Natranaerobius thermophilus JW/NM-WN-LF: one gene and its partner. The protein of the gene in region 1 binds, or shares a complex with, the protein of each later gene. Links are inferred from orthologs where the notes say so. Each region holds a gene or a part of one and is shown on either strand. Other genes may lie near its edges.

The links.
Region 2: the proteins of trxA (region 1) and NTHER_RS04960 are in contact, whole or in part, in an NMR structure (PDB 2IPA), measured with the Bacillus subtilis proteins. The link is inferred for Natranaerobius thermophilus JW/NM-WN-LF from one-to-one orthologs.

The regions. Positions count from the first base shown.
Region 1 is NC_010718.1:151,757-163,493, reverse strand. The notes cover bases 1,358-4,056. They hold trxA (thioredoxin), read right to left. Parts: upstream 3,020-4,056; coding sequence 2,696-3,019; downstream 1,358-2,695. Other genes in these bases: trxB (thioredoxin-disulfide reductase), read right to left, coding at 3,046-3,975; ku (non-homologous end joining protein Ku), read right to left, coding at 1,813-2,592; NTHER_RS00780 (ATP-dependent DNA ligase), read left to right, coding at 1,358-1,809. Also shown: ligD (non-homologous end-joining DNA ligase), read right to left, coding at 1-683; more of NTHER_RS00780, read left to right, coding at 826-1,357; NTHER_RS00760 (YigZ family protein), read right to left, coding at 4,087-4,719; NTHER_RS00755 (flavodoxin family protein), read left to right, coding at 4,896-5,471; NTHER_RS00750 (RNA polymerase sigma factor), read left to right, coding at 5,521-6,084; NTHER_RS00745 (hypothetical protein), read left to right, coding at 6,081-7,430; NTHER_RS00740 (M3 family oligoendopeptidase), read right to left, coding at 7,512-9,293; NTHER_RS00735 (FAD-dependent oxidoreductase), read left to right, coding at 9,475-10,785; NTHER_RS00730 (ferredoxin family protein), read left to right, coding at 10,801-11,094; nrdD (anaerobic ribonucleoside-triphosphate reductase), read right to left, coding at 11,224-11,737. UniProt on the Bacillus subtilis protein: Participates in various redox reactions through the reversible oxidation of its active center dithiol to a disulfide and catalyzes dithiol-disulfide exchange reactions.
Region 2 is NC_010718.1:1,026,220-1,038,188, forward strand. Bases 3,417-6,347 are described here. They hold NTHER_RS04960 (arsenate reductase ArsC), read left to right. Parts: upstream 3,417-4,640; coding sequence 4,641-5,054; downstream 5,055-6,347. Other genes in these bases: NTHER_RS04955 (NAD(P)/FAD-dependent oxidoreductase), read right to left, coding at 3,417-4,334; NTHER_RS04965 (radical SAM/SPASM domain-containing protein), read left to right, coding at 5,292-6,347. Outside these bases: NTHER_RS15150 (UPF0182 family membrane protein), read right to left, coding at 1-2,318; more of NTHER_RS04955, read right to left, coding at 2,400-3,416; more of NTHER_RS04965, read left to right, coding at 6,348-6,650; NTHER_RS04970 (DUF1028 domain-containing protein), read left to right, coding at 6,924-7,808; NTHER_RS04975 (cupin domain-containing protein), read left to right, coding at 7,831-8,181; NTHER_RS16440 (LDCC motif putative metal-binding protein), read left to right, coding at 8,435-8,569; NTHER_RS04980 (hypothetical protein), read left to right, coding at 8,610-8,810; lgt (prolipoprotein diacylglyceryl transferase), read left to right, coding at 9,016-9,861; ltrA (group II intron reverse transcriptase/maturase), read left to right, coding at 10,638-11,906. UniProt on the Bacillus subtilis protein: Catalyzes the reduction of arsenate [As(V)] to arsenite [As(III)]. In vitro, can dephosphorylate para-nitrophenyl phosphate (pNPP).

The DNA of each region.
Region 1 (11,737 bases):
TGATTTACTTTGCGCTCAATCGTTGCAATATCAGCATGGTGATCCAAAACCTGCAAACATACTTTATGAATGAATTCTCGGATTTCTTGATAAGTATATTTGGGATAAAAAGGTACAAATATTTGTAAGCCACTAGAGCCTGTCAGCTTGGGATAACCTGTTATCTCAAGCTGATTTAAAATTTTTTTGATACTGAAAGCTAGAGTTTTAACTTGATAAAAGTCAGCTTGGGGCATGGGATCTAAGTCAAAAACACCAAAATCCGGATAATCTAAAGACTCTACACTTGATAACCATGGATGAAGTTCTACAGCCGCTAAATTCCCCAGCCATACCAAAGTTGCTGGATGATCTACAACTAAATAGTCTATAACTTGTCTTTCTCTTTCTTTATTTTTAGTCGGAATTGTAATTGTTTTTAACCAGGAAGGTGAATTACCTGCTTTCTTAATATCTTTCTGATAAAATCCTTCCTTATGCACACCTTCAGGGAACCTAGTTATAACCAAAGGACGATTTTTTAAATGGGGCAATATATAAGGTGACATATCAAGAAAGTATTTGATTAAGTCATATTTTGTAATATCTTTTTCTGGCCAGATAGGTTTTAATAAATTAGTTAACACAACTTCGCGTCCGTGGACATCTAAGGTTTGACTATTGACCATATATCTCAAATTCACCACCTATTTCTACTATTAATACCTGAATCCAAGTCCAAGATATATCAAACTTAAGCATTTTTTAGTGAAATGAAATTTAACAGTTATCAACATTCAACTTTAATATAGCTATATTAAAACTATATCACTAGGGGTGGTAGCAATGGAGTTTTTTCAAATCCAAGCTATGGAGCCAATACCTAGACAATCAGTACCTACAGGAGATGATTGGTTCTATCAAATAAAATGGGATGGAATTAGAATCTTAACTTTTTTTGATGGAAATTCCATTAAACTTAGAACTAAAAAAGGCTTTAAAAGAACAACTGAGTACCCAGAATTAAATGAACTAACTAAAGAGTTCGGAAATACCACTTGGTTATTAGATGGAGAAATAATTGTCGCAAATCAAACAGACAAATCAGACCACCCCAAATTTATTACAACCAATGAATCCTGTGAGGAAGTTGGAGCTAATTTTTTTCATGTCCTTAAAAGAGATAGAACCAAGAATCCAACCCAAAAGCTTTTAAAAACTTTCCCCGTGCGGTATAAAGTTTTTGATCTATTAATGATTGATAATCAGTGGCTAGTAAATGAACCCTTTATAAAAAGGAGAGAATTACTCAACAAACATTTTAATAATAACAAGTTCTTACAAATAATTCGTTCTTATTCAGATGGATTAAGTCTTTTTAATATTACTAGCCAACAAAACCATGAAGGTATTGTGGCAAAAAAAAGTAATTCAATTTATCATCCAGGAAAAAAACACAGTGAGTGGTTTAAAATAAAACACCTCAAGTATTTACAAGCTTATTTAGGAGGCGTAATAGTCAAAGAAAACCAAATAAAAAGTTTATTACTAGGACAAAAAAGTGATCTGGCTGATTACAAACTAAACTATATAGGAAGGGCTAGTACTGGCCTTACTCAAAAAGAGTTAAATATGTTAAAAGATTTTGCTTTTAAGAATAGAGTCTCTAACTCTCCCTTTGGCAACCTATCTAAGGTGGATTTAGAACTAGCTGATTCTAAAGAATCTGTAGTTTTTTTGTCTCCACAATTAAAGCTACAGGTAAAATATACTAATTGGACTCCAGGAGGAAATCTACGGCATCCTGTTATAAATGGTTTTATAATTTGAGCTCTATCCGGATTTTTCTTTGACTAAGTCAACACTTTTTTCTAATGCCTCCATCAAATTGACAACACGTTCGTCTTTAGGTCTCTCTGGAATTGTTACATCTTCATCATGAATTTTAGCCTTAATTAAATCCATGAGATGCTCACGGTATTCGTCCTGATAGTTCTCTGGTTGAAATTCCCCTTCTAAACTGTCAACTAATTGTCCAGCCATCTCTAATTCCCTTGACATGACCTCTGGCTGCTCTTCAATCTCTAGTTCTTCTTTAGGATTTCTGACTTCATCAGGGAAATACATAGTTTCTAAAGTCAAAACTTCGTCATAAATTCTAATACAAGATAAATTAGACTTGGATCTAATTACAACTTTACAAACTGCAACTTTTCCCTTTTCTTTCAACACTTGTTTCAATAGTTGGTATGGTTTTTCACCTGTTTCTTGAGGTGTCAAATAGTAAGTTTTATCATAGTAAACTGGATCTATTTCTGATAAATTTACAAATTCAACAATGTTGATAGAACGTGCTTCCTCCTGGGGCAATGCCTCAAAGTCTTCATCTTCTAGTACTACAAACTTACCTGGTTCATATTCATAACCTTTGACTATTTCTTCATAAGGCACTTCCTTTTTACAGTTTGAACAAACTCTTTTATATTCTACGGGAGCATTACAGTCCCTGTGGAGGTATCTAAATTTTACATTCTTTTTTTCGGTAGCAGCGTACATTTTCACAGGAACGTTAACTAAGCCGAAACTAATTGCTCCTTTCCATAAAGGTCGCACTATCTTAAACCTCCAATTTTTTAGTCTTACTGTTAGCATTCAACGTAACTAATAAAATAATACAAAAAAACCCGTCCTAAAGACGGGTAAGTCAATTAATTGATTAAATATTTTCTTCTATTTTGTTTTGCAGTTCTTCACGTGGTAAGTAACCTACTACCTGTTCCTGAACTTCTCCATCTTTAATCAATACCATTGTTGGAATACTCATAACACCGTAATCACTTGCAGTATCTGTGTTTTCATCAACATTTACTTTACAAATTTTAATTTTTCCATCCATTTCTTCTGCAAGCTCTTCTAATACTGGGGCAACCATTTTACATGGACCGCACCAAGGAGCCCAAAACTCAACTAATACAGGTTTATCAGCTTCCAGTACCTGCTCCTTAAAGTTTGTATCATTCACTTCTAAAATTTTTGACATATTAATCTCTCCTTCCATTTTTAAAATTATGATAATAATTTTTCAGCGTGAAAAGCAGCAATTGCTCCATCAGAGACAGCAGTAACTATCTGTCTCAATTCTTTTTTTCTGACATCACCAACAGCAAAAACACCCTTCAAATTAGTCTCCATTGTTTCACTTGTAACTAAATAGCCATCTTCTAAATCTAATTGATTTGAAAGAAAATCTGTATTAGGATGAGCGCCTACATAAACAAATATTCCTTGACAATTTAGTGTCTCACGAGCCTGGGTGTTTACATCCTCCACCAATAGAGATTCCACTTTTTGCTCGCCTTGAATTTCCTTAACAACTGTATTATATTTTATTTCTAAATTTTCACAATCAATAGCTCTTTTCTTAAGATACTCTACTGCCCTCAACTGATCCCGTCTGTGAATTAAAGTGACTTGACTGGCTAGTCTACTGAGATAAAGAGCAGATTCTACTGCCGAATCTCCGCCTCCAACTACAGCAACATTTTTGTTTTTAAAGAAAGCTCCATCGCAAATAGCACAATAAGAAACCCCTCGACCCTTTAGGTTCTGTTCCCCAGGAGCCGATAATTCAGTAGGGCTTTCACCTGTGGCAATAATTACAGATTTTGCTTTATAGACTTCATCTCTTGTTTTGATCATTTTTTCAGATCCAGAAAGATTTGTTTCAATGACTTCTCCCATTTTTAGCTCGGTCCCGAACCTTCGGGCTTGTTTTTCTAATTTTTGTGCCAATTCTACTCCAGTAGTTCCGTCCGGAAATCCGGGAAAATTATCTACCTCTTCAGTGTTTAATAATTGTCCTCCTGGAGCCATGCGTTCAATCATCAGAACCTTTAATCCTGCTCTTGTGGCGTAAATTGCAGCGGTCAGACCTCCGGGGCCACTACCAATGATTGCTACATCATAAATATTTTCCCGATCAAATTGATCCGTCATTACATGCACCTCCTGATACCCCTGGGGGTATTTTGATTGTAACTGTATTTTTTCCTATTGTCAAATGCTATGCTAAAAGTTAGGCGATTCAATTCATATGTAAGCGACAATTTACAAGTATAACTGTTTTGTTTCCCAAATTCGGCCTTGACCAGCTGTCATATTTTCAACAAAGTTTGTAAATTCTTGAACCTGATTTTCTGGAACTGCTACCATTAAGCTGACTTTTTCCATAAATTCTGTATTTCTCAAGAGCCAGTTTGTCCTTTCACCAATTTCATTTTGAATTTTTCCCAATTGTGAGTAATCAACTTCTATTTTAAGTTCACTATGTAAACTCCTTGTTACAATACCGGCTTGTTCTACACCCTCTTTAGCACTGTTACTATACGCTCTAACCAATCCACCAGCCCCTAGTTTGATACCTCCAAAATATCTTGTGACTACTATTGCCAAATTCTTTAGATTTTGATTTTCTATTACATCTAAAACTGGTTTACCGGCAGTACCGCTTGGCTCCCCATCATCACTTTGACGCTTTATATCTGACTTTAAACCCACTCGATAGGCGTATACGTTGTGGGTAGCATCACTGTGTTGTTCCTTAATAGTATTTACAAATTCTTGGGCCTTTTCTTCGCTATCAACTGGGGCAACATATGAAATGAACCTTGATTTCTTAATATATAATTCAACTTCGGAGTTTGATTTTACTGTGTTATAACTCGTTACCAATTTTATCACCTATCTTTTATTTTTCATTTTATTATAATTAATTTTAACATTTTGATAGAATTCCGTCAGTCTGAGATGCTAATTTATATATTCCATATATAAAAATGTTTTCCTTTAATTCTCTGAAAAGAATTCTTTTTATATTATATAACATGCGTTATACTTTAAATGGGGGTGTAGAGGATATGCAAATCTCTATTTTCTCAGGAAGTCCTAGAAAGACGGGAAATTCTAGTATTATAGCATCAAAATTAGAACAGGAATTTACAAATCTTAATAATAAAGTTACCTGTGATATAATTAAAGTATCAGATTTAAATATTTACCCTTGTACAGGCTGTGAAAGTTGCAGCAACACTAGCCGTTGTGTAATCCAAGATGATATGCTTGAAATTTATAAAAAAGTGCAATTAAGTGATGTGATTGTTTTCGTAAGTCCTATTTATTTTGGAAGTATTACAGGACAATTAAAAATTCTTATCGATAGATTTCAGCCTTTTTTTGCCGCTAAATATCTTAGAAAACAACCTATTATTCCTTCTTCAAATAACAAAATAGCTTCTCTGATTGCTGTCTCAGGTATGGATAAACAGAGATTTTACGAAAACGCACAGGAAATTATTAAGGTCTTTTGTATAAACTCTAACATTAAATTAGGACCTGGCCTATACCTGGGCGGGGTAGACTATGCCGGTGAAATTAATGATAAACCACTCTTAAAAAATAAAGTATCGGAGTTGGCACAACTTTTAATAGATTAGTGTCGTCTTATAATGATGCCAGCTCCTTGTAAGAAAGGATGATTTCCAATTGAAGGAGCTGTCAAAACAACAATTGGCGGAATTAATATCAAAAGCTAGTCATAATGAACAAGCTTTTGAACAGCTATACAATTATTTCTTTCCAAAAATTTATCAATACATTTATTATCGAGTAAATAATAAAGAAGTAACAGAGGATCTTGTATCTGATATTTTCCTTAAAGTTTTACGAAATTTGAAATCTTTGAAAAAGCCCGAAGATTTTCAAAGCTGGATATATTCTATTGCACGTAATGCCCTGATAGATTACTACAGAAAAAAGGGTAGAAAAAAAGAAGAGGCTTCTGAAGCTATATCCGATGATGAAACAGTTCTGATAGATACACCCGAAGATCATGTATTACTAGAAGAACATTCAAAAGAAATTTTTAAACTCCTTGAAATTTTATCTATAGAACAACAGGAAGTTATTCAATTAAGATTTGTAGATGAATTGAAAATTAAAGAAATTGCCAAAGTATTAGATAAAAGTGAAGGAGCTATTAAAGGTCTTTTATATCGCGGACTAAATAAACTATCCCGCCACCTAGACAGTAAGGAGGTGCAATCATGAGCACCGACGGTAAAAATAATAACAAAAAGCAAGATTTAAATACACAAAATAACTGTGACATCATCACCAATGAAATCAAAGAAGAGATAAAAGATTTAAATGAACAAGAACTTGAATTAGTCAAGAATTTATCGCAAATAACTCCGTCCCAATCTAGTCCTGACTCAGATTTTCAGGAACAATTAAAACAACAATTACTTGAAGAACATAGAGCATTAAATAAGCACCGTAGTTCTACTAATTTTTTCTCTTCTATTTTACATTTCCATAAGTACAAATTTATTGGTGCTACTGCGGCAGCTTTTTTAGCTTTTATTATCGGATTCGGATTATTTGCTCAAGATAATTACAACGATTTTTATTTTACCGCTCAAGAAGAAGAAAAAGAATCCATGGAGTTAACAAAAAAGGATGATGAAGAAACAGAAGTAAAAGAAGAAGCTGATGATGAGGGAAAGTCTCAATTAGAATTTGATAAAGATGATGAAAAAACTGACATAAATATAGCACGTGATACTAAGGACCTTCCTGAGACCAAAAAAACAGAACAAGAAACTGAACAATCAACTGTAGAGCCCAAGGAAAAGGATAAAGAAAAAAACATTGCCGAAATAGAAAAAAGCGAACAAGACGAAGCTGAACAAGAGTTTCACATTACCAAGGAAGGAGATAATAAAGAGAAGGAAAAATCAGAGGAACAAGAAACTGAACTTTTCACAGCAAAAACAGATGATCAATTAACACAAGAGTTGGAATCAATACTAGAAGAAATGCCAGAATCCTTCCCTATTTATGAAACAGATAAACAATCAATAGAAATTAAGGATTTGAAAGATAATTTTTCGTATATAGTAGCTAAAGAAGATTTCCCTCTAACCCGAAAAGCAGTCGAAAATTCTGTGGAAAACTTAGTGCAAGATTATCAAGAAAGTGATAATCTACAAATGCATGTTTCGGTAGAAAAAGTGGACATTGAGAAAACTGATGATAAAGAAAAAAACAGTCTAAAGAACGAATCAGAGTTAAAAATTTTCAATTTAGCTATTGAACACAAGACAAAGGACAATTTTTCTATTATTCTCGATCGAGATAATTATCTAGTAGTTACTTCAGACGGTGATATCACTGATGGGTACTTAACACAATTGGCTGATTTAAACAAAGTATCAAGAGAATCTACCAAAGAATTAAAACAATTAAAAGAAAAAATCACTGATAAAGGGTTTGCTGTAGGACAAATCAAAACGGGTTATCAGTTGAAAGATGGTCATAAATTAGTTCCTATTTTATACGAAGAAGCTAACGGTAGACCCAGGGAAGATAAAATAATTGCACTTGTTCCATAAAAAATCAACAATTATAAAAAGTGGGGGTCCATTTTAATGGACCCCCACTTTTATTTGATGGACATTTAAAAGATTAATTTATCAATCTTTTAAAATTGAATTTAATTTGTCAACATCAGCAATACAATTAGCAACTGCTTCTTCCCAAAAATCTGGTTTAGTCAGATCAGTACCCATATGTTTCCAAGCTAGCTCTTCCACTGTCATACTACCCGTATCTTTTAACAATTTCTTATAAATTTCCGGAAAATCTTCAGGCGAATTCTTGTATAGAGCATAAATTCCCATACTGAATAAATAACCAAATGTATAAGGAAAATTATAGAATGGAACCTTGGTCAAATAAAAGTGTAGTTTAGTAGCCCAAAACCTGGGATGCCAGTGGTCAAGGGAGTTCAAGTATGCCTTCCTTTGAGCTTCAACCATTAATTGATTTAGCCTATCTACATCTACCGGGCCAGCTTCCCTTTCCCGATAAAAAGAAGTTTCAAATAAAAATCTGCTATGAAGATCCATGAAAAAAGCACAACTTCTGCTTATTTTATCATCTAACAAAGTTATCATTTCTTCTTTACTCTGGCTAGCCTCTATTGCAGCATCTGAAACCACCTGTTCAGCAAAAGTAGATGCAGTTTCGGCCAGGGTCATGGGATATTTGGCAGAAAATGAAGGTAATTCCTTTAATGTCCATTGATGATAAGCATGGCCTAGTTCATGGGCTAAGGTTGCTACATTTCTAGAAGTACCTGAATAAGTCATAAATATTCTGCTTTCACCACTCATAGGGAAAGTAGCACAGAAGCCTCCCGGACGCTTATTTGCACGATTTTCTGCTTCAACCCATCTGTTAATTAAAGCCATTTCTGCAAAATCAGCCATTTCCTGGCTCACTTTTTCAAATTGATCAATAATAAATTGAGCACCTTCCCCGAACTCTATCTGAGAGTCATCACTAGAAAGAGGGGCATTTCTATCAAACCAGCCGAACTTTTCCAAATTTAAAAACTGCTTTTTATTCTCATAATAATCAGTGAAAGTTTCTTTGTATTTGGAAATAGTATCCCACATAGTTTCAATGGTTTTTTGGGAAACTCTATTAATAGTCATAGCTTCATACAAAAAATCATCCCAATGACGGTGTTTATACAAATTTAAGCGATAACCGGCAAGGTGATTTAAAGTATTGGCAATTAAGTGTTCTTTATTTTGAAAAGCTTCCTCTATTTTTTGCCCTATTTCAAATCGTACATTTTGATTAGGGTCAGACAATAAATTATGGGCTTGGCCTACAGAAATTATTTGGTCTTGATATTGAATTTCTATATCGCCTATTATAGTATGATATAATTGTCCCCATCCATGGTAACCGTCTACAGCCAGGTCAGCTGCTAATTTTTCTTTATCTGGTGCCATTTTATTCTTACCTTTAGCTCGAAGTTCTTCCATAAAGAATTTAATAGGATTAATTTCTTGAGAGTTTATAAGTTTTTGCCAATCTTCTTCCCAAAACTCTTGTACAATGGATTCTAAATCAATCATAACTGCCTCTAATTTGGCCTCAAGCTGGCCAAGATATGCTTCTAGTCGCTGGGCTTCTTTATCTGTTTGGTCTTGACTAACCAAACATCTAATAAAAGCTCCAACTTCTCTCAATTTATCTCGAGTATCCTGACATGATTGTACTAGATTGGAAACTGATTTGGTATCAACTATTAATTCTGAAGATTTATTGGCTAAATCTTTTAGTTCCTGTTCTAATTCAGACATCATTTCTTTTAATTGGTAAGAGTCGCTTCCTCCTGAGAAAATTTTATTTAAATCCCAGGTTAAACTTAATTTGTCATGATCATCTAGCCTATTCATAGCTTATACCTCCTGGAATAAGTATATAATTCATAATATTGTTTAAATTCTATAATTATAGCTGCAAACCTTCATAAGTTGGTGTTAAAATTTAATCTTATGTACACACTAATAATGAAGATGAAATCTCAACACAATAACAACTACAACTAATCAAAAAATTGGCAGGTGTTTAGTTACTATGAAGGAATATTACGATGCTATAGTAGTAGGAGCAGGTCCAGGAGGCTCTAGTGCAGCTTATCATATGGCTCAACAGGGATTAAATGTAGCTTTATTCGAAAAAGGTAATAAACCTGGTGACAAAAATGTTTATGGTGGTACAATTTATCGCAGATCAACCCAGGAAGCTTTTCCGGGTTTTTGGGAAGAAGCTCCCCTAGAAAGGACAGTCATCACTGATGAAGTCTGGTTTTTAGAACATGATTCAGCTGTCAAAATGGGATTTACTGGTTTAGAATTTAAAAAACCGCCTTATAATAAATTTACTGCTCTTCGATCCAAATTTGATAATTGGCTAGCTGAACAAGCTAAGGATGTAGGAGCAGAATTATATACAAACACTTTAGTAACTGATCTATTATATCAAAAGGGTTTCTTGGCTTCAGGAAAGCGTATCAAAGGCGTCAAACTTTATGATGGTACACAAATAAAAGCTGGTGTTGTAATATTAGCTGAAGGCGTGAATGCTCCTCTAGCGCATCAGGCGGGTTTAAGAAAAAAATTACCCACTAATGCCTTTACTCTTTATACATGTGAAACTCTTGCTTTATCTCCTAAAACCATTGAAGAACGCTTTGAATTGGAATCAGGTGAAGGAGCCACTATTGGTTTTGCAGGATTCCCTACTAGTGGTAGTTCAGGTAAAGGTGGTTTGTGGACGAATCATGATAACCTTTCGATTATCGTTGGTGGGCGTTTAAACGAAATGGTTTCAAAACAGCTCAATCCTCACCATATGCTAGAGCGCTTTAAATCACATCCTCTCATAAAACGCCTACTTCATGGAGCCGACTCTTTGGAATACAAAGCTTATATGATACCAAAAGGTGGTTATAGTCTGATGCCTAAACTTTTTAGTGATGGAGTACTTATTGTAGGAGATGCAGCTATAATGATTAGTGGTCGTCGAGGTACAGATTTGGCTATGATATCAGGTAAAAAAGCCGCGGAAACGGTAGTTCAAGCTAAAGCTCGGGAAGATTTTTCAAAAAAATCTTTAGCAAATTACAGCCATAAACTTAATCAACAATTTTTTATGAAAGACATCAAAAGTAAAACCAAGGAAAAAGATTACTATCTTAAACATCCTGATGCAGATTATCTTGTTAACAGTCTCATGAATGAAATAGCTTATGAGTTTTTCACTGAAGATCTCAAGGAACAAAATGAAAAACAAAAATTACTTTTTAGTAAAGTTTATCAAAAACAGCTACCTATAAAATCTTTTGTAGATTTAATTCAGGGTATCAATCATTGGAGATTTGGTTAATTGGAGGTTTATTGCATGGATTCTCGCAATTTAAATTTAAGAGATATGGTACAGTTTGTTACTATAGTTCCTGATAGTCAAACCCATATTTATTTAAAAGAGCCAAATTTATGTGCTGATAAGTGCGACCTTAAACCTTGTACTTATATTTGTCCTTCCCATGTTTACTACTTTGATGATGATAATCAACAAACATTAATTGATTATAAACGATGTATAGAATGTGGCGCATGTATCTATGCCTGCCCCCTTGAAAATATTGATTGGCACTTTCCACGCCCGGGATATGGTATCTTTTACAAATATTAATGCTATTAAAGTTAAGTAATTTACTTTTAAGAAAAATTAAAACCAGATAACAGAATGGGTTTTGTTTTGCTAAGCCTACTAAATTAATAAGGTTCCCCATAGAGTTTCTGGGGAACCTTTCACTAGTTTTTAATTTTGATCATCTTTTGTTTGAAAACCCTGTAGATGACTGACTCTATTTAAACATTCATGATATTTACCATCATTAAAACCAGAAGTTTTTCCTTCCCCCTCTTCATCGGGGATTTCTTCTAAAACACCCAAATAACCTGTAACTCTTCTTACTCTTTGAATTCTACGTGAACCACAAACAGGGCATGTCTCCGAATCTATCACTCCATTATTTGCACAATTTAAGCACTGATCTACAGGAAAGTTAACAGAAAAGTATCCACAGTCATTATCCATAGCAGCATTTACTAGCTGTTCAAAGGCATCTATATTGCCTTTAGGAGCAGCATCTAATTCTACGTAATTAATATGACCTGCAGGAGTATATTTGTTAAAAGCTGATTCCTTTCTAATTTTTTCATAAGCGCTTATAGAATACTCAACAGGAATATGGAATGAATTAGTATACCATTCTTTATCAGTAACCCCTTCTATCTCTCCAAAGGTCTCTCTGTCAAGCTCTGTAAACCTG
Region 2 (11,969 bases), 870 kb from region 1 along the record:
CTAGCACCTAACCAAGAAATCATATTATTCCGCTCTACAGGAGTATAGGGAATCATTAGGACAAACTCGGGCCGTTCTTCTTCACCTAAATTTAAAGTGGCATAATACGGTTCCATGGTAATAGTTTCATTTTGGTAGTTTTCAGTAGGAATATCCCAGGCATCTTCCCTGTTGTAGAAAATCACGGGATTTTCCATATGATAATTTTGTAGTATATGGGCCTGGGCACTAAATAAATCTTCTGGATAGCGGAATTGGGCTCTCAATTCCTTAGATAACTCATCCAGGTTGGAAAATAGGTCAGGGAATGCTCTATCCAGTGCTTGAGTGAAGGGTTCATCGTCTTCAATTAAATAAAAATCCACAGTACCACTGTAAGCGTCTATGACTACCTTAACTGGATTTCGAATATAATTAGTACTATCTTCAAAGGGTTGGCTGTAAGGGAACTGATTGGTTTCCACATAGGCATCCATAATCCAGTAAAGTCTATCGTCAGCTACAGCAAGATAGGGATCTTGATCGTATCTTAAGAAAGGTGCTATTCGCTCTACACGTTCTTTGATATTACGGTTGAATAAGATTTGGCTTTCCGATGAAAACTCCCCTGAAAAGAGTATGAAACTATTGAATTTTCTCAGGGCAAATAACAATCGGTTCATAAAATGCATGTTAATGCCTGATTCACCTTCATAGATTAACTCTACATCTTCTTGACCAGGATAATGAAATTCTGTTTCTTCACTGTTAACAATCACAAAATCATTGGTTAGTTCGCCAAAATAAAGTTCCGGCCGCTCTAATCCCATATCGAGATGATCTTGTACGGGCATATCTTGGAAGAAATAACGAGGAAGCCCATCTGGAGTCAAATCTCCGACTGGGCTCATGGCTAGCCCGTAACCGTGTGTATATTTTAAATGCCTGTTAACTGCCGTTTGAGCACCTGTTGGAAGACGATCCACATCCATCTCTCTCGCTGCCAACATAACTTGGTGATATTGATCATCAATAGTATATCTAGCTATATCTACATCATTGAAATGATAATAGCGTCGATATTCTTGAGCTTCCCGATAGACGTCTCTCAGAGGACGATAATCCAGTAACCTGACATTGTTAATAACTTCTGGAATGATTTCGGGAGCTGCTACTCCTTCTTCCTGAGGAGAACCCTCTTCTTGGGGAGCATCATCTTCTTCTTGAGGAACACCCTCTTCTTGATCCAGATCCTCTTCAATTTGATTAGCTTCATCTTCATTAACGTTATTCTCAATAGTATTTTCAGTGCCATTTTCGTTATCTTCAATTTCCCAGGTTCTTTCAGTAATATCATCAATACCGTAAGCTTTTTGTGTCATTTCTAAATGATTATTGATAAATGGTCCCTCTCGAGTAAGTTCATTAGGGGCTACAACGATTGATTGAACAGCAGTAGCTACTATACCGCCGAGAATAGAAACTGCAATTATACCTCCGAAACAATAAAGAGATAGTCGGTATTTTTTCCATTTAAAATTACCTAATGTCAATACCAAACTGGCTATAGACAATAATGCAAGAATAATATATACGGGAGCTGATATGTATAGATCAGTAAATCCAATACCGTAAACTGCACCTCGAGGAGAGAACATAAGATTAAATAAGGACAATATAAACCGGAATGTCAGTATTAAAAATATTCCACTTAGAAGGTAATTGAGATGCTTTAAAGCAGGAGCCTGTAATGGCGAATATTTACGAAATATCGTCCATGATAACAGGCCTTTTGAAAAATAAATTATTGAAACAGCTATAATTGTTAAAATCAGTAAAGCCAAAATTGGACTTACTAGTCTCTGTAAAAAGGGTAAATGGAATAAATAAAAAACCGCATCTATATTAAAAATAGGGTCAACAATACCGGTACTTTGACTTCCTATCACATAGACGATGTTTTCCCAAATATTAGCAAAACTTCCAATCCAGATAAAACTGATTATTATGGAAATGATTAATCTTCCAATTTTACCCATGGATGTTATGACATCAGCGTATTCAGCTAAACCCGTCTCATAAAACTTAGTCTCATATTCAGGAGTTATTAAATTATTTATTAAAAGACCTAAATTAAGATATATGAAAACTGCTCCTAAAATGAAGGCGATTATCGAAAAAAGGTATTGGATAGCAATAGGTTTCCAAAACAGTTCAAAAAAATCTAGAGCTTGAAACCATTGAATATCAGTCACGATAACGGCGAATCTTCGGCTAAATAAGAGAATTAAGGCTATAATTGCCAAAATAATATAATTACGATATTTTTTCCAAAACATAGTTATGCCTCCTGAAATCTAAGGGTAACAGGGCCAATTTAAGTTTGACCCTGTTTATTAACTAGAAGTCTATTTTCTTAATTAAATATTCAAAGCTACTCTGGCCCCTTCTTCTATTGCATCAATGGCTTTTCTAGGATCACTAGCATCCCCTATGACATGAATGTTGTTGACTTTGTTTGAGAGCTCAGGACCTAGCTGATTATTAGAAACAGTTCCCGCGGCTAGAACTATCGTTTCATGTCCAGATAACTCATGGCGTTCACCATTGATACTTGCAATAACTTTATCTTTTTGGATTTCGATTATTTTTGTGCCAGTTTTAATATCTACCTGATTTTCGTGGAGTCTCTGAATCAAAAAGTATTTAACGGCTTCATGAATATCCGTTGCAATTTCTGCTTCCTGTTCACAAAGAGTTACTTTATGTCCTTTCATTGCTAGAAAATCTGCAGTTTCAGATCCAATCAAGCCACCACCTATTATCAAAACTCGGCTTTCAGGAGTGATTTTTCCCATGAGTATATCTAAAGCAGTTACTACATGTTCTTGATTAATTCCAGATATATTTTCTGGAATTAGAGGTTTACCGCCTGTAGCCAGAATTATGCTATCGGGATTTTCATCAACTATATCTTGAACAGTGGCTTCTGTGTTAAATCTGAAGGTAACTCCATTTTTCAATGCCATATGCCAGTAATAATTGATAAATTTCGTTATTTCCTGTCTTCCTGGTGGAAAAGCTCCTAACTCCATTTGACCTCCTGGTTTTGAACGGCTTTCAAAGACAGTTACTTGATGGCCTCTTTCCGCTAATATCCACGCAGCTTTCAGACCGCCTGGACCTGCTCCTATGATTACCACATGCTTTTGTTCTGGAGCATTATTTATTTCCATTTCTCTTTCGCTTCCACAGAAAGGATTGACTAGACAACTGATTTGTAATTTATCTGGGTCAAAAATGTAGCCAATACAACCTTGATTGCAAGCTATACAAGGTGCTACTTCGTCGGTTTTCCCTGAAGCTAATTTATTAGGTAGCTCAGGATCTGTCAGGGATTGCCTGCCCCAGCTGAGTAGATCAGCCTGATTTCTTGTGATCGCATCGTCTGCCATATAGGGTGTATTAATTCTACCTACTCCAATTACAGGAAGATTTGTTGATTTTTTTATTTCACCGGCATCAGGTAGAATGTAACCTGGACCTACATCAGAAGGAGCAACTATATACTGCATAGTTTCGTAGACCCCTTTAGAAACATGAATGGCATCTACACCCGCTTGTTCCATTATTTTTGCTGCTGCCCTGGACTCTTGTACTGTCAAGCCGTCAGCTACTCTTTCATCGGCACTAAGTCTAAAAATGACAGGGAAACCGGATCCAACTTTACGGCGAATATTTTTAGCAATTTCTTTGGGAAATCTCATGCGATTTTCAAAAGTACCGCCAAATTCGTCGACTCGTTTATTGGAATGGGGAGACATGAACTGGGCAATCAGATATCCGTGAGCACCGTGGATTTCTACGGCGTCAATTCCCGCCATTTTTGCCCTATAAGCGGCTGTGGCATAAGAGTCGATTAAAGCATAAATTTCTTCTCGGCTTAGTTCTCTTGGGATTTCATTGCAAATAGGACATTTTAAAGGTGATGGAGCTACAGGCTGATCGCCAATTGTAGTCGATGTGGTTTGCCTTCCTGCGTGATGCAATTGCACGGCTATTTTTGCATCGTGCTTTTTCACTGCTTTTGCTAAATTGCTAAATCCTTCTATGAATTGGTCATCCCAAAGTCCTGGTTGATTTGGGATAGCTTTACCTAGGGAATCAACTGCTGTAACTTCCACAGTTAAAAGTCCCCAGCCACCCTTAGCTCTGGTTTCCCAGTAGGCGATCAAATCTTCAGAAATGGTTCCATCTGGATTAGCTAAATTAGTACCCATGGCAGGGACTACAAATCGATTGGGAACTTCCATTGTCCCTAATTTTATTGGCTGAAATAATTTTGGAAAATTCAATTTATCAACTCCTTAATTTGTTATGGCAAACTTGTAATTTTTTTAGGCTGTATTAATTGAATGTTGATAACTGTAAAATTTCAATTTCAGCATCAACAACTAACTATAACAGCGCCTATATTTTAAAATTAGTGTTTGCATATTAACATTATCAAATTCCTAATCTCTATAATTTGTTATATAATTTGACATAAGATTAAAATCCAGGTAATCTAAATTAAAATCATTTAATAATTATCAGTTATTGTCAACAGAAAGTGCGGTATCAAAAATAAAATTAGAGTTCCTTTAACGAGAGGTGTTTTTATGAAGCCAAAAGTAGCTTTTATCTGTGTTCATAATTCATGTCGTTCACAAATGGCTGAAGCTTTGGGTAAGTTGTATGCATCCGATGTGTTTGATTCTTATTCGGCGGGGACGGAAACCAAGCCTGAAATTAATCAAGATGCTGTCAAAGTAGTCAAAGATTTATATGGTGTAGATATGAATCAAGATCAGTATTCAAAGTTGATATCTGAATTGCCGGATATAGATGTAGTTATTAAGATGGGTTGTAATGTTGCTTGCCCATATTTACCTGCAAAACATGAAGAAGACTGGGGACTAGATGATCCTTCTGGTAAATCCCAAGAGGAATTTGTGAGGACAGCAAGAGAAATTGAAAGAAAAGTTAAAGATCTTGCTCAAAGAATTGAACAGGGGGAGATTGAGCTCAATTAGCTGACAATTTTAGTAGGAATGTAAAATCTTAAAGTAAGTCAAATTCCTCAAAAACTGGCAAAAGGGAAATAAATGTTATATTGAAGGAGATGGCTCCCTAAATGTAGAATGTAATTTTATGAAAAATTTTACAAATCATTCTACAAAAAGGGGGCCATTTTAGCAAATTTTTGTTATAATTACATATGAATAGGTAAGGGTGTTTGAGTACTTGTATCTCAAAGGGGGGAGAGGATTATGGTCATCAGTGGAACGGAACTAGGTAAGAGGTTTTTGGGAGAAAAGATTTTTCGACAGGTGATTTCTTACTTAGAAAAAGATCCACTTAATAATATGAACCGAGGAATTGACTTAATCCTAAAGGCTCCCATCGCCGAACATCATCGTCAGATAATTCACAATATTAAGGACTACTTGGAAAATGATCCAGTAACTCAAAAATATATTCAAAGAATATTTAATAATACAAACGAGACCTTTCGAAAAAAAGGAATCGTGAATTTTTTCCTTAATGCTACCTTAATGGGTGTTCCCAAACAATTGAAAGAGTCTGAAAAACTTGGAGTAAGTGTACCTTTTGCAATATTAATAGATCCTACTAGTAAATGTAATTTAAGGTGTAAAGGTTGTTGGGCTGGTACCTACGATCATCATGACGAGCTGGATTTTGAAACAGTTGATAGATTAATTACGGAAGGTAAAGAACTGGGAATATATTTTATACCACTTTCAGGTGGAGAACCTTTTGCATGGGATCCCCTGTTAGAATTGTGTGAAAAACATGATGATGTTGTTTTTATGCCATATACAAATGGGACATTAATAGATGAACAGAAAGTCGAAAAAATGGCTGAACTAGGTAATATTAGCCCTGCTATCAGTATTGAAGGCGACAGACAGTTAACTGATGAACGTCGTGGTAAAGGGGTATTTGATAAAGTTTCCAGTGTCATGGAAAATTTAAGAGAAGCAGGAGTTCCCTTTGGTTTTAGTGTGACTTTAACTAGAGAGAATTGCGAACAAGTGATTTCTGAAGAATTTATTGACATGATGATAGATAAAGGTGCATTATACGGATGGTCGTTCCATTATATCCCAATTGGTAGGGAACCTGATTTTTCTTTAATGTTAACTGCTGAGCAAAGGGCACAACTTGTGGAACGGGTTAATAGTCTTCGTAGTAGCAAACCTTTGAAGTTTGCAGATTTTTGGAATGATGGTCATTTGAGCGGCGGATGTATTGCTGGTGGTAGGCGTTATTTCCACATCACAGCTAAAGGTGACATTGAGCCTTGTGCTTTTATCCATTTTGCCGTCGAAAATATTCAAGACAAATCTTTAAAAGAAATACTTCAAACACCAATTTTCAAATCTTATCAAAAACGCCAACCCTTTGATGAAAATTATCTTAGACCATGCCCATTAATTGATGTTCCAGATGCATTAAGGGAAATAGTTGATGAAACTGGAGCTACTTCTACAGACAGTGGTTCAGATACTATCTTGACAGGAAAAGAAGCAGAAGAAATGGATAAGGTGGCAACTTCCTGGAAGAAAGCCGCCGATGAGATAGCCTCGGGTAGAGTGTCCGAGTAATATAGTAAAGAGAGAACGGATGTACCTGCATGCCTTTTTTGATTACCAGCGTCCACAGGTAATTGTAATTATTGGTGAGATGTGCAAAGCTTGAGTGTAATTTACAGAGAGTTTTAAAACTCTCTGTTTTTTTGTGCTTAAAATTATAACTAGATTCTGATTTAAATTTACGGTTGTGTGACAAAATAAAATTACAAGATAGCGAAAAAATCTGAATAGCTAAAAATCTGGTCCGATTTATTTATACAAGTGGAGGTAACTAGATTGAATCAAATGGGTACTGGTACTTATTCTATTGCTGCATATGATCCGCAATTTCAAGAATGGGGCGTTGGTGTACAATCGAGGTTTTTATCAGTTGGTGCCTTGGTTCCTTGGGTTAGCTCTAATACAGGAGCCATTGCCACTCAGGCCAAGACAAATTCAATGTATGGTACTCGGGCCTTTGAATTAATCAATAACGGCAAGGACGCTAAGCAGGTTGTAGAAACTTTAATTTCGGAAGATCCTCAATCGGATTATCGACAAGTGGGAGTGGTAGATGCCCAGGGTAATGTGTCTGCCCATACAGGCAACAAATGTATTGGGTTTGCAGGACATAAATTAGATACAAACTTTGTATGCCAGGGCAATTTATTGGTGGGGGAGGGTGTATTAGATGAAATGGTGAGAGGCTTTAAAACAGCTGAAGGGGATTTAGCCGATAAATTGGTGGCTTCACTTCAGGGAGCCCAAAATGCGGGAGGAGAAAGACGGGGAGTTCAGTCAGCAGCATTATTAATTAAAAAAAATGCAAAAAATATGTTTGGCCAATGCAATAGCTACATTGATTTGCGCGTCGATGATAGTCAGTCACCTCTATTGGAGTTAAACAGGTTGAAAAATTTACACAGAATACTGTTCGCCCAAAATCACAGTGACAAATATTTTGAATTTGATACTGAAATCAAAAAAAAGCTAGTTATTATCTTACAAGAAATTAAGGAAATTGATCAAACATTAGCACCTCATGAGAACATGGAAAGTGTTATTGAGAATTTTAGTGTCAAAAAGGGGTATAAAAAAGATGAAGTTTTTAAAGGAAATTTCATTAATGGGAAAATTATCAATGAAATTGTAAATACTTATTACTCATATGAGCCTGAGCATTACACTTAAAAACCTAAAGGAGGTAGAAGTAATGAAAAAATTTGAACTTAATGATTATATACAAGAACCTAAAGGGAAAGTTGCCAAAAGAGTGATTTTTAAAGATGATAATGTAATCACTTTTATATTAAACATTGCTAAGCGGCAATCTCTTCCTAGGCATACTCATTTTGGCTCAACTGTCTTAATCAAAGTTATTCAAGGAAGTGCTAATTTAAATTATGATGATAAGTCAATTGGAATTAGCCAGGATAATTTGGTTCAATTAGATGGTCCGGAAGAGATGTCAGTGGATAATTTGGGAGAAAAGACTTTAGTTTTATACGTGACAATTTCTCCAGCACCATCTGATGACAAATTTACAACTGATGTTGACTTGTGATAACAGATGTAGCGCTATATAGCGCTACATCCTGAATCCCTAAAAATTTATTTGACTTATAGGGGTATACCTGTTACACTATAAATACAATTTAATACCCCGGGGCATAGGGGGTGGGAATAGAAAAGAGTGGAAATTTAATTTGGAACTTGATTATCTTATATTATTGGAGTGATTAAAAGTTGCCACAATTTATGATGGATGATAATTTCATTTAATTATTGTCAAAAGATAGGGGTGATATTTTATTAGTATTTTAAGAAGGTTTTTAAAAAAATTAGAAGAGACTAATAAGAAACAATTTGGTGATAAAAAGAAGCTTGACTGTTGTGATTTGAATAAGCAGAAAAAAGATCAATTGCCAGACAAAAAGTCAGAAAAAGAATGAAAAAGCAAGATAATTAAATTTTACAGGGAGGGTCTAACTAATGGATAAAAAAATTATAGGAGTTGTGTTAGCTGTTGTGATAGTTTTTACTACCGGAACGGTAGTGATGGGTCAAGGTGTAAATAGTAATGATATAAGTCAAGGTTTTAGAAGAATGATGCCATTCATGCAAGAACATCATCCAGAGTTGTCGGAATCAGAATTAAAAGAGATGTATGAATACTGCCATGGTACGAACTAGAGCTTTTAAACATTGATGAAAATATAAATGATTTTCATATTTAAGAGTTGTCTCTGACAACTCTCTTTTTTTGGATGACTACATCAAAGTTGAGTATGCTAACGTAAAACCTTAATTTTCACTAAAAATATTTTAAAAAAATGTTTAATTAAAAATTTCTTGATTTGGACATTTAGAAATTATGCTGAATAGAAAGGAGTATTAGATGAAAGTATTATTTTGGATTTTTGATATTCCAGTGCACTTTTTTGGGGTTACAATAGCTGCAGGGGTCCTAGCAGGAATTTGGTTGATTTACAGAGAGGCTTCAAATAGTAACGAATTTAATCAAAACACAATTTTAGATATGGCAATTTATATGTTTTTATTTGTAATAGTTGGTGCAAGAGTGGGATATATTTTATTTTATAATCCGGCTCATTATTTACAGGACCCACTGCAGATATTTATGATTCATCAGGGTGGTTTATCAGTTCACGGTGGTATTGTAGGTGGCTTGTTATTTGGTATATGGTATGTTAAAAAGTATAAACTGGATTTTTGGAAATTAGCTGACTTATTTGCACCAGCTTTAATACTTGGACAAGCAATAGGTAGAATAGGTTGTGACGTTTTCGGAAAACCAATGGAAACTCACAGATTTTGGGGTGTAGTTTATGAAGGGGTTCTTGTTCATCCAGCCCAAATTTACGAAGTGATTTTGAATTTTGTAGTATTTTTTATTTTATGGGAGAAAAGAAAAGTAAAGAATTACCATGGACAAATTTTTCTCTGGTATATAATTCTTTTTTCTGTTAATAGAGGGATAGTTGAAATCTTTCGAGTCAATCCAACCATAGTTGGTGAGTTATCTGTTTCTCATTTATTGAGCTTAATTTTCATCATAGCTGCTTTGATAATCAGCTATTTCAGAAAGCAGGAAGGAGCTTTATTAGATGTTAGCAATAATCAGTTTGGAATTAAAAAGATATTAAATCTGATTATAGTAGTAATACTAAGTTTAATTTCCGTTTTTATCTACTATTCAGTGTGGGGAGGATGGGTAGCTTAAATACTGAATCAAGACAGGAGTTTTGCTCCTGTCTTTTTTGTTTGCCCGGCATGCCTGCCGCGCCGATGGGTTGAAAGAAACCCTGTCACCTAACCAGCAGGAAGACAACCATAAGGCAAGGGCGTCACCGGTGACGGTGGAGTCTGAAGGAAGCTGAAGGGGGAATTTGGAACATAGTGAGAACAAACCGAGGATGGCCTTTTAGGTGGGTAACCTTGCAAATTATGGGAAAGCCCGAAAGCTGGATAACCTAAAAGGTTAGGACGGATGCGTTCAAATTCAGGCAAGCAGACTTAACCGGGGAGATACCTGTATTGTCTTGTGACGACAAGTAAAGTTAAGACAAGTGGAAACATGAGTTTTAACTAAAGCAGTGCAGGAGGCAGATGAACCCGTAGTAGTGAAGAACTTTCGGCCAAAGAAAGCTGGTAACAGTCTGGAGGATAAAACCGAAAGGACACTACACCTGGTTGTAGTGGTGCATAATGACCGAAAGGGGAATTATGTAGTGTGAAGGGGTGAAAGTAGACCAAAGAGTGTAGCAAGAACTCGAGTAGACACTTTAGGTAGGAAGAAAACTGAAGCTGAAATGCTAAAGGGAACGGAAAGTCAGGTGGTGACGAGCTTACTTGCTTTACCGTCCGCCTAGTGGAAGTAGAGCGTACCCTGATAGGTAAGATTGCCAAAGAGCTAGAGACACCGTTAAGCACGTTCAAAGAAACCACAACTAAAAGTGTAGAAAGAGGGAAGGCACACAGCGAAAGAAGGTGCAATTGATGAAGAAATGGTACAGTTTAATAGACAAGATTTATTCCAAAAAGAATCTAGAAGACGCCTACCGCAGGGTCAGAGCTAACAAAGGTAAACCCGGCATAGACCAGGTAACCGTGGAGGCTTATGGCTCCAACCTAGAAGAAAATCTGGAAACCCTTCATCATGACCTTAAAATTGGCGCATACAAACCACAACCTGTGAGGCGAGTTAAGATACCCAAACCAGATGGAAGTACTCGCCCATTAGGGATTCCAACCGTAAAAGACAGGGTAGTCCAACAAGCAACCTTAAATATACTTCAACCGATTTTTGATCCAGACTTCCACCCGTCAAGCTACGGATACAGGCCTAATCGCTCATGTCACAAAGCAATAGCTAAATCAGAACAGTTCATTAATAAATACAATCTAAGACATGTAGTAGATATGGACCTATCTAAATGCTTTGATAAATTAAACCATGAGTTGATTATCGAAGAAGTAGCCAAGAAAGTTAGTGATGGAAGTGTTCTCAAATTAATAAAGAAGTTTTTGAAGTCCGGAGTAATGGAAGATGGAGCCATAGAAGACACAGAAATAGGGAGCCCTCAAGGTGGAGTGATATCACCACTACTAACCAACATTTACCTAGACAGATTTGATAAAGAAATGAAGAGTCGCAATATCCGAATAGTAAGATATGCCGATGATATTTTAATATTCGCCTACACACCAAGACAAGCGAAAAGATATAAAGATATAGCTACTGAAATATTAGAAGACGAATTAAAACTAACAGTTAATAAAGAGAAAACTCACATAACAAATGACCGCAAAGGTGTTCCCTACCTAGGAGTTATCATAAGGAGTCAAAACATATCCATCCAGCCTGAAAAGATACAGAAATTCAAAGAAAAAGTCAGAACTCTTACACCAAGAAATCATGGTAGAAATCTATCCGAAATCATAAAAGAGCTAAATCCAGTATTAAGAGGATGGGCAAATTACTTCCGAATAGCCAATTGTAAGAAACAATTTGAGAACTTAATGAAATGGATTAGAAGAAGACTTAGGATGAAGAAAATGCGAGAATGGAAAAGTTGGAAACAACTACACAAAACTCTTCGCAGAAAAGGCTACAAAGGGGAATTTGAGAAAATCTCCATGAATAAATGGAGAAACTCATCAAGTCCTCTCATAAGTTTAGCACTACCCAATAAGTGGTTTGACGAGATAGGTCTAATTAATATTAGTACCTATCAAGTTGGTATTTTGCATCACTTTAGAAAGTGATCGAGGTCTACTAGGAGCCGTGTACGTGGCCCGTAAGCACGGTTCTGTGAGAGGAACGAAGCC